2 regions of the Rhizobium sp. SRI_017 genome follow, and region 1 is predicted to be linked to the other one. Evidence: riboswitches for the same ligand, from Rfam matches in the RefSeq annotation. Region 1 holds a riboswitch; the other holds the start of a gene.

Evidence for each region. Region 1 has a riboswitch for thiamine pyrophosphate ahead of thiC (phosphomethylpyrimidine synthase ThiC). Riboswitches for the same ligand answer to the same signal wherever they lie in the genome.
Region 2: it holds a riboswitch for thiamine pyrophosphate, as region 1 does, so the genes downstream of both, thiB (thiamine ABC transporter substrate binding subunit) here and thiC (phosphomethylpyrimidine synthase ThiC) in region 1, are expected to answer to the same signal.

The regions. Positions count from the first base shown of each region.
Region 1 covers NZ_JBYCZP010000007.1:9,235-13,760, forward strand. Annotated here, with positions in the region: gene AC2YI2_RS16575 (alpha/beta fold hydrolase) at 1-675, shown strand, start outside; TPP riboswitch at 1,062-1,182, shown strand; gene thiC (phosphomethylpyrimidine synthase ThiC) at 1,276-3,084, shown strand; gene thiO (glycine oxidase ThiO) at 3,086-4,078, shown strand; gene thiS (sulfur carrier protein ThiS) at 4,075-4,272, shown strand; gene AC2YI2_RS16595 (thiazole synthase) at 4,274-4,526, shown strand, end outside.
Region 2 covers NZ_JBYCZP010000006.1:247,932-252,457, forward strand. Annotated here, with positions in the region: gene AC2YI2_RS16065 (sulfotransferase family 2 domain-containing protein) at 1-351, opposite strand, end outside; gene AC2YI2_RS16070 (MBL fold metallo-hydrolase) at 477-1,508, shown strand; TPP riboswitch at 1,632-1,748, shown strand; gene thiB (thiamine ABC transporter substrate binding subunit) at 1,790-2,788, shown strand; gene thiP (thiamine/thiamine pyrophosphate ABC transporter permease) at 2,799-4,400, shown strand; gene AC2YI2_RS16085 (thiamine ABC transporter ATP-binding protein) at 4,400-4,526, shown strand, end outside.

The DNA of each region.
Region 1 (4,526 bases):
CTCGTCCATGGCGCTTTCGCCGATGGATCCGGCTGGCGCGGCGTCTATGACAATCTCACTCAGCGTGGCTACAAGGTTACCATTGTCCAGAATCCGCTGACCTCATTGGCCGACGATGTCGCCGCCACGAAGCGAGCGATCGAACGTCAGGACGGCCCGACCATTCTCGTCGGTCATTCCTGGGGCGGCGTCATGATCACTGAGGCGGGCGTTGACCCAAAGGTAGCCGGCTTGGTCTATGTCTCCGCCCTGTCACCGGACGCCGGCGAGACCACCGCGCAGCAGTATGAAGGCTACACGACACCGCCGGAATTCGTGATCGAACCGACAGCCGATGGTTTCGGCTTCATCAAGGCGGACACGTTCAAGGCCGGCTTTGCCGCCGACACGACCGATGAAGACGCCGCTTTCCTGCGCGACTCGCAGGTGCCGATCAATTTGTCGGCCTTCGGCGTCAAGCTCGAGAATGCCGCTTGGCGCACCAAGCCGAGCTGGGCCGTTATCGCTCGCCAGGACAAGGCTTTCGACCAGCGGATGCTCCAGGATATGGCCAAGCGCATTGGCGCAAAGGTCACGGAGGTTGATGCCAGCCACGCACTGTTCATGACTCAGCCGAAGGTCATCGCTGACGTCATTGACAAGGCCGCGAAGAGCACGCAGCAAGCCGCCCGGTGATACTTCGTCCGAATGCAAAGCAGGCGGCGCAAAAGCCGCCTGCCAGTGTCACGACGCCTGGTCAGGTCGCTGTATCCGATACCCCAACGCATCGCCAGAAGGGACGCCGTTGGACCAGCAAGACATATTGAGCCATTAAGCATTTTCCGGCGGGAGTATGGTCTCCTCTCTGACGCGAACCGTGGTTCAGCCTCATCAATCAAACTGCGCGTTCCTTAACTCGAGAGCGGAAATAGTTCCGCTCTTGCTTCTTGGGCAGGTTAGCTCCGGGCTGGCGTAAATTGCGGTGTCTACCGTTCGAATCTCCTCAGTGTGGAGGGAGACTTGAAATCAAGCACAGGAGCAGTTCGCCCTTGACCGGGCGCCTCTTTGCGAAATAGATTTGATCCATTCACCAGGGGTGTCCCGACAAGGGGCTGAGATTCTGCTGAGCGATTTCGCAAGCGCAGTGACCCGTTGAACCTGATCCAGTTCATACTGGCGTAGGGACGGTGCAAGCGCTGACGACACGCAGATTCTCACCATGAATCCGTATCGGCGTTCTTCCATCATTCCGGCTTGATGACTGGGTCTCCAATGCGAAAACTTTGGAGCCTCACGATGAACATTGCCGAAAACTTCAAATCCCCCACAGTCACCACAGGCCCGCTTCCCGCGGCGAGGAAGGTGTTTGTTGGAGGCAAGATCCACCCTGGCCTTCAGGTGCCGATGCGCGAGATCGCACTTCATCCGACATCGGGTGAGCCGCCAGTGACACTCTACGATTCGTCCGGGCCCTATACCGATTCTGCCCATGTCGTGGCCATCGAAGCCGGCCTGCCACGACTGCGCGAGGCATGGATCGCGGCCCGTGGAGACGTGGGGTTCTGTGAGGCGCGCGCGGTCAGGCCGGAAGACAACGGCTTCGTTTCGGGTGATCGCCTCACACCGGAATTTCCGGTGCACAATCGTCCCTTCAAGGCCCTGGACGGCAGGCCAGTGACACAGCTGGCCTACGCCCGGGCCGGGATCATCACGCCGGAAATGGAATTCGTTGCCATCCGGGAAAATCTCGGCCGCAAGGCCATCAGAGAGCAGATCGTCCGCGATGGAGAGAGCTTCGGCGCCGCGATTCCCGATTTCGTGACACCCGAATTCGTGCGCGAGGAGGTCGCGCGTGGCCGGGCGATCATTCCTGCCAACATCAATCATCCCGAGAGCGAGCCGATGATCATCGGGCGCAATTTCCTGGTCAAGATCAACGCCAATATCGGTAATTCCGCCGTCACCTCGTCTATGGCCGAAGAGGTCGACAAGATGGTCTGGGCGATCCGCTGGGGTGCCGACACCATCATGGATCTCTCCACCGGCCGCAACATCCACAACATCCGCGACTGGATCATCCGCAATTCGCCGGTTCCGGTTGGCACCGTGCCGCTCTACCAGGCGCTGGAAAAGGTCGGCAGCATCGCGGAGGATCTCACTTGGGAGGTCTATCGCGACACGCTGATCGAGCAAGCCGAGCAGGGCGTCGACTATTTCACAATCCATGCCGGCGTCCGGCTTCACTACATCCCGCTGACCGTCAATCGCGTCACCGGTATCGTCTCGCGCGGCGGTTCGATCATGGCCAAGTGGTGCCTACATCATCACCGCGAGAGCTTCCTCTACGAGCACTTCGAAGAGATTTGCGACATCTGCCGAGCCTATGACGTGTCCTTCTCGCTCGGTGACGGGCTGCGGCCGGGCTCTATCGCCGATGCCAACGATGCGGCGCAATTCGCCGAACTCGAAACACTCGGTGAACTCACCCGGATCGCCTGGGCGAAGGATTGCCAGGTGATGATCGAAGGCCCCGGCCATGTGCCGATGCACAAGATCAAGGAAAACATGGACAAGCAGCTCGCTATCTGCGGCGAGGCACCCTTCTATACACTCGGGCCGCTGACGACCGATATCGCGCCGGGCTACGATCACATCACCTCCGGCATCGGTGCGGCAATGATCGGCTGGTTCGGCACGGCGATGCTCTGCTACGTCACCCCGAAGGAACATCTCGGCCTGCCCGATCGCAACGACGTCAAGACCGGCGTCATCACCTACAAGATCGCGGCGCATGCCGCCGATCTCGCCAAGGGTCATCCGGCTGCAAAGCTTCGCGACGACGCATTGTCACGGGCGCGGTTCGAGTTCCGTTGGGAGGACCAGTTCAATCTCTCGCTCGACCCGGACACCGCACGCGCCTTCCACGACGAGACGCTGCCGAAGGAAGCACACAAGGTGGCGCATTTCTGCTCGATGTGCGGCCCGAAATTTTGCTCCATGCGCATCTCGCACGACATTCGCGCCGAAGCACAGAAGGAGGGACTCGAAGCGATGGCCGCGAAATATCGTGCCGGCGGCGATCTCTACATGCCAGTGGGAGAGTGACATGCGCGCGCTGATAAAGGGGGCCGGCGTTGCCGGCCTTGCCGTGGCGCATGAGTTCGTTTCCCAGGGTTTTGCAGTGGATGTCGCGGAAACAGCGCCGGCAATCGGCGCCGGCGCTTCATGGCTGGCCGCCGGCATGCTCGCGCCGTGGTGCGAGCGCGAGAGCGCGGATTCGCGGGTGCTCGATGAAGGCAGGATGGCGGCCGACTGGTGGGAAGCGGCAGCGGCAGGTGAGGTGGTGCGGAGGGGAACGCTGGTCGTCGCCCAGTCTCGTGACATGAGCGAACTTGCCCGTTTCGCGTCCCTCACATCGGAATATCAATGGCTGGATGAAGGAGGCCTAGCCGAGCTGGAGCCTGCGCTCTCAGGGCGCTTCCGCAGGGGCCTTTTCTTTCATGGCGAAGCGCATCTCGATCCGCGGCGTGCTTTGCGGGCGCTTCAGAGTTCGCTGCAGTCACGTGGTGTCAGGTTTCACTTCGGCGCGGGACACAACGCTCCGCCCGGCGACTTCGATCATGTGATCGATTGCACCGGTGCTGCCGCGATCGGCAGGCTGGAACGGCTGCGCGGCGTCCGCGGCGAGATGCTCTATCTCGAAACCGACGAGGTTGTGCTCTCCCGGCCCGTCCGGCTGCTCCATCCGCGCCACCCGATCTACGTCGTTCCACGCGAGCGCGGCCGGTTCATGGTCGGCGCCACGATGATCGAGAGCGAAACGGATCGGCCGCCAACGGCGCGCTCCCTCTTGGAGCTTCTGAATGCGGCCTATGCGCTTCATCCCGCTTTCGGCGAAGCGACTGTGCTTGAGACTGGGGCTGGCGTGCGGCCCGCATTTCCGGACAATTTTCCGCGCGTGCTCCAGGTGGGACGCGTGCTGCATGTGAACGGGTTCTATCGTCATGGCTTTCTGCTGGCGCCCTCCATGGCCCGACGGGTAGGCGAGAGGCTGACGGAGGCGAGGATGAGACAAGCGAGAATGGGAGCAACGCCATGAGACTGATCGTCAACGGGGAAGATCAACACCTCGAGGCCGCGACGCTGACCGATGTCCTGACCCTTCTGGAATACGAGGGTGGATGGTTGGCCACCGCCGTGAACGGGGAACTGGTCCATCGCGAGGATCGCGCCGCCCACCACCTCTATGAGGGCGACCGGATCGAAGTTCTGACACCGCTTCAGGGAGGGTGAGATGGCTCTTTTTTATGGAGCCGAAACAGGCTCGCGACTGCTTCTCGGCACGGCACGATATCCAAGCCCGGCGACCCTCGAAGAGGCGGTGCGGCGCTCCGGAACAGAGATCGTTACCGTTTCCCTCCGGCGTGAAGCCGCCGGCGGCAAGGCGGGAGGAACCTTCTTCGAAATGATCCGCACGCTCGGTGTGCGTGTGCTGCCGAACACGGCGGGGTGCCATTCGGTGTCCGAGGCCGTGCTGACGGCGAAAA
Region 2 (4,526 bases), on a different contig from region 1:
AGCCGGGTCGTGCATCGATTTCAGCCATTTGGGGAAGGCGACCTTCGGATTGTCCATCTCGTAGAGTTCGTTAAGCTTTTCCTGGCCGAAACCCTGCTTGATATGTTCGTAGAGCGGGTTCTCGACCGTGTGGCCATAGGCCCACATCGAGACATACCAGTCCCAGGGATTGCGCACGGTGGCGAAAACCAGTTTGCCGCCCTTCCAGGTGAAGGGGCGCCCCTTGGTGAGCGGCGCATGGCGCTTCACGCGGACCGGCTTGTCCTTGATGATCTTCTTCAGGAGAAAATGGATGTGCGTGCTGCCCGTCTTGTAGACGTCGAGATAGATGAACTTCTTGTATTCGATCATCGGGTTTCCGATCAGAGAATTTTGCCGCTGGCCCTAGCATTCCGTGGGCCGCGGCGCAATTCACGCCTCTTGCAAAGGACGGGCGAGACGTTATCTGCCATTGAAGGCTAACCACGGAAAATTGCATGGCCAAGTCAGATACCAAGTCAGCAGCCAAGTCTGGCAAACCCATCAATCCCTATTACCAGGGTCCGGAATCGGATCATTTCAACGGCACCCGCTTCTTCAATCCTGACGGTATCCCGCCGGGTACGCTGCGGGATTTCCTGCGCTGGAAATGGACTGGCGGCGACAAGCCGCTGCCCTGGCCGAAGAACTATCCGAGCCGGTTCGCGGGTAACAGGCCGGCAGAACGGCTGGAAGGCGGGGCGCTCCGGGTGACCATGATCGGTCATGCGAGCCTGCTGATCCAGACTGCCGGCCTCAACATCCTGACCGATCCGGTCTGGTCGGATCGGGTGAGCCCCTTCAGTTTCCTCGGACCCCGGCGACACAACCTGCCCGGCATCGCCTTCGATCACCTGCCGCCTATCGACCTCATCCTCGTGACCCACAATCACTATGACCATCTCGACCTCTCGACGCTGAAACGGCTGGAAGCCAGGCACAAGGCGCCCATCATCACGCCACTCGGCAACGATACGATCATTCGCCGCGCGGTGCCGAGGGCTGAGGTCACCGTCACCGATTGGGGCGATACTACGGCGTTCAAGGGCGTCATCATCCACACCGAGCCCTGCCATCACTGGTCGGCGCGGGGCACGGGCGACCGCCGCATGGCGCTCTGGGCCGCCTTCGTGATCGAGACACTGCATGGCAGGATCTACCATATCGGCGATACCGGCTTTCACGACGGCATCAATTATCGCGCAGCGGCGGGCAAGCATGGTGGCTTCCGCCTCGGCATCCTCCCGATCGGCGCCTACGAGCCGCGCTGGTTCATGAAGGGGCAGCATCAGAACCCGGAGGAAGCCGTAGCGGGTATGGGGCTCGCGGGCATCCAATACGCTGTCGGGCATCATTGGGGGACGTTCCAGCTGACGAATGAGGCGATCGAGGATCCATTGAAGGCGCTGGACGCGGCGTTGGCGCAGGCGGGCGTGGAGGCGGAGAAATTTCGACCGTTGCGGCCAGGGGAGGCGGTGGACGTGCCGTAATAGGCCTCGCCGGCGACAAAACCTTTCCCAACCGCACAAGGGGAAAGGGGGTACTTTCTCAAACGAGAGAAGTGACCTTCAGATCGAGTCTTGCCATCCCCTCCAACACATCATATTTGTGACGACGCTCTAACGGGGTGCCTTCGGTCGATTTTCGGCTGCTGGCTGAGAGGTGGTCTCCACCAACCCGCGGAACCTGATCCGGCTCATACCGGCGGAGGGATTAGACGCTCGCAACCAGCGCCCTATTCCCGTGTTTTATGAAAACCAAGGAGGCGCTGATGCGCAGATTCTCATTGATGCTTGCCGCGGCTTTGGCCGCATTCTCCTCGTCCGCGCTCGCGGCGGGAACGCTGACTATCTATACCTATGAAAGCTTCACCTCGGAATGGGGTCCCGGCCCCAAGGTCAAGGAAGCCTTCGAGAAGACCTGCGATTGCAAGGTGGACTATGTCAGCCTGCCCGATGGCGTGGCGCTGCTCACGCGCCTCAAGATGGAGGGTGGGGCGACCAAGGCCGATATCGTGCTCGGCCTCGACACCAACCTGATCGAAGAGGCCAAGGCCACCAATCTCTTCGCCGACCATGGCATCGATACGTCGGCCGTCAAGGTTCCCGGCGGTTTCGCCGATCCGGTCTTCGTACCTTATGACTACGGCCATTTCGCCGTCATCTACGACACGCAGGTCATCAAGAACCCGCCGAAGAGCCTGAAGGAGCTGGTCGAGGGCGACGCCACACAGAAGATCGTGCTCGAAGACCCCCGCACCTCGACGCCGGGCCTCGGCTTCCTGTTCTGGATGCGCTCGGTCTATGGCGACCAGACGCCGGAGGCGTGGAAGGCGCTGCAGAAGCGCATCCTCACGGTGACGCCCGGCTGGTCGGAGGCCTATGGCCTATTCACCAAGGGCGAGGCGCCGATGGTGCTGTCCTATGTTACTTCGCCGGCTTACCATATGATCGCCGAGAAGAATGACCGCTACCAGGCGGCTGAATTCTCCGAGGGTCATCCGATCCAGATCGAGGTCGCTGGCATGACCAAGACCGAGAACGAAGAACTGGCCCGCAGCTTCCTCAAATTCATGATCAGCCCGGCCTTCCAGGACATCATCCCGGAAAACAACTGGATGCTGCCGGCCGCCGCCACCTCGACGCCGCTCAATCCGGTTTTCGGCAAGCTGATCCAGCCGAAGGTCACGCTGACCGTGACGCCCGAGGAGTCGGCGAAGAACCGCAAGACCTATGTCGACGAGTGGCTTGGTGCCACCAGCGGCAACTGATCTGCTGACCATGGAAAGCGGGGGGGAAAGGCGGTTCTGGATCGTCGCGGGCGCGGTTGCGCTCGCTGGTCTCGCCGGCTTCTGCGTCCTCGCCTTCATCATGCTGCTGTCGAGCGGCGTCCAATCGAGCTGGCCGCCGCTCTCCTATCTCATCCGCATCTTCATCTTCACGGTCGAGCAGGCCGTGCTCTCAACCGTCCTTTCGGTGGTTCCCGCCGTGCCGATTGCTCTCGCTATGGCCCGACGCCCCAGTTTTCCTGGCCGGCAACTGGTCGTGGCACTGATGATCCTGCCGCTTGGTCTGCCTGTTCTGCCGGCGGTCTTCGGGCTCCTGGAAATTTGGGGTCGGACAGGTCTTGTCAATGATATCGCCTCCGACCTTGGCTTTTCCGGCCAGATCTCGATCTATGGCCTGCAGGGCATCCTGCTCGCCCATGTCTTCTTCAACCTACCGCTGGCGGCGCGGCTGCTGCTCAAGGCGCTGGAGCGCGTGCCGCGCGACGAGTGGCGGTTGGCGGCGAGTATCGGCCTGCCGCGCGTCTCGCTCTTCCGCTTCGTCGAGTGGCCGGCCATTCTGCGCGTCATCCCGGGCATTGCCGGCCTGGTTTTCATGATCTGCGTCACCAGCTTCACCATCGTGCTGACGCTCGGCGGCGGGCCGGCCAATTCGACTCTCGAGGTCGCGATCTACCAGGCACTGAAGTTCGAGTTCGATCCGCCGCGGGCGATGATCCTGACCGCGGCACAGCTGGCACTGACGGCTTCGATCTTCTGGCTGTTGTCGCGCTTTCCCGATCCCGAGGAGGATCGACGGGGCACCGCTGGCGATCCCTTCCGGCCGGATGCGAAGACATCTGGCGCAAAAGCCGGAGATTTCGCGCTGATCACCCTCTTCCTCGCTTTCACGGCATTGCCGGTGGCGGCGATTGTTGTCGCTGGGTTGCGCTCGAACCTGGCCGGTCTGCTCGCGACGCCGGCTTTCTGGCAAGCGCTGCGCACCAGCATGACACTCGCTTTTGCCGCCGGTCTGCTCGCGACGTTGACGACATTCCTCATGGCGCGAGCTGCGGTGAGTCTGTCGGCGCGCGGGGCCCCAGGCTTGAGCAGTCTTTTCCGCCTGCCCGAGTTCATGTTGCTGATTCCGCCTTTGGCGCTCGGTTCCGGCTGGTTCCTGATCCTGCACCGTGCCGGTCTCGCCGATGGCGCCGGCCCTATTCTCGTCGTCCTGGTCAATATGTGCATGGCGCTGCCCTTCGCCGCCCGTGTCATCACGCCGGAGCTGACCACGCATCTCAAGCGCACCGGCCGCCTCGCGGCGAGCCTCGGCGTCACCGGTCTTGCCCGCTTCCGACTCATCGACTGGCCGGTCATGCGGGGTCCGCTGTTCACCGCCTTCTCCTTCGCTGCTGCGCTGTCGCTCGGCGATCTCGGCGCAGTGGCGCTATTCGGTTCGGACGATTTCATCACTCTGCCGGCACTTCTCTATGCCAGCCTCGGCAGCTACCGCTCGACTGATGCGGCGGGCCTGTCGCTGATCCTCGGCGCGGTCTGCCTGCTCCTCACCCTGCCGTCGGTCCGCCTCGACCGGCCTGCCATCAGGGAGGCGCATTGATGCCTTCGCTTCGTCTCGACCAAGTCGAGAAATCGCTCGGACAGAAGCGTTTTGCCTATGACCTCGATCTCGAGGGCGGCGGCATTGTCGCGGTGACCGGCCCATCGGGCAGCGGCAAGTCGACCA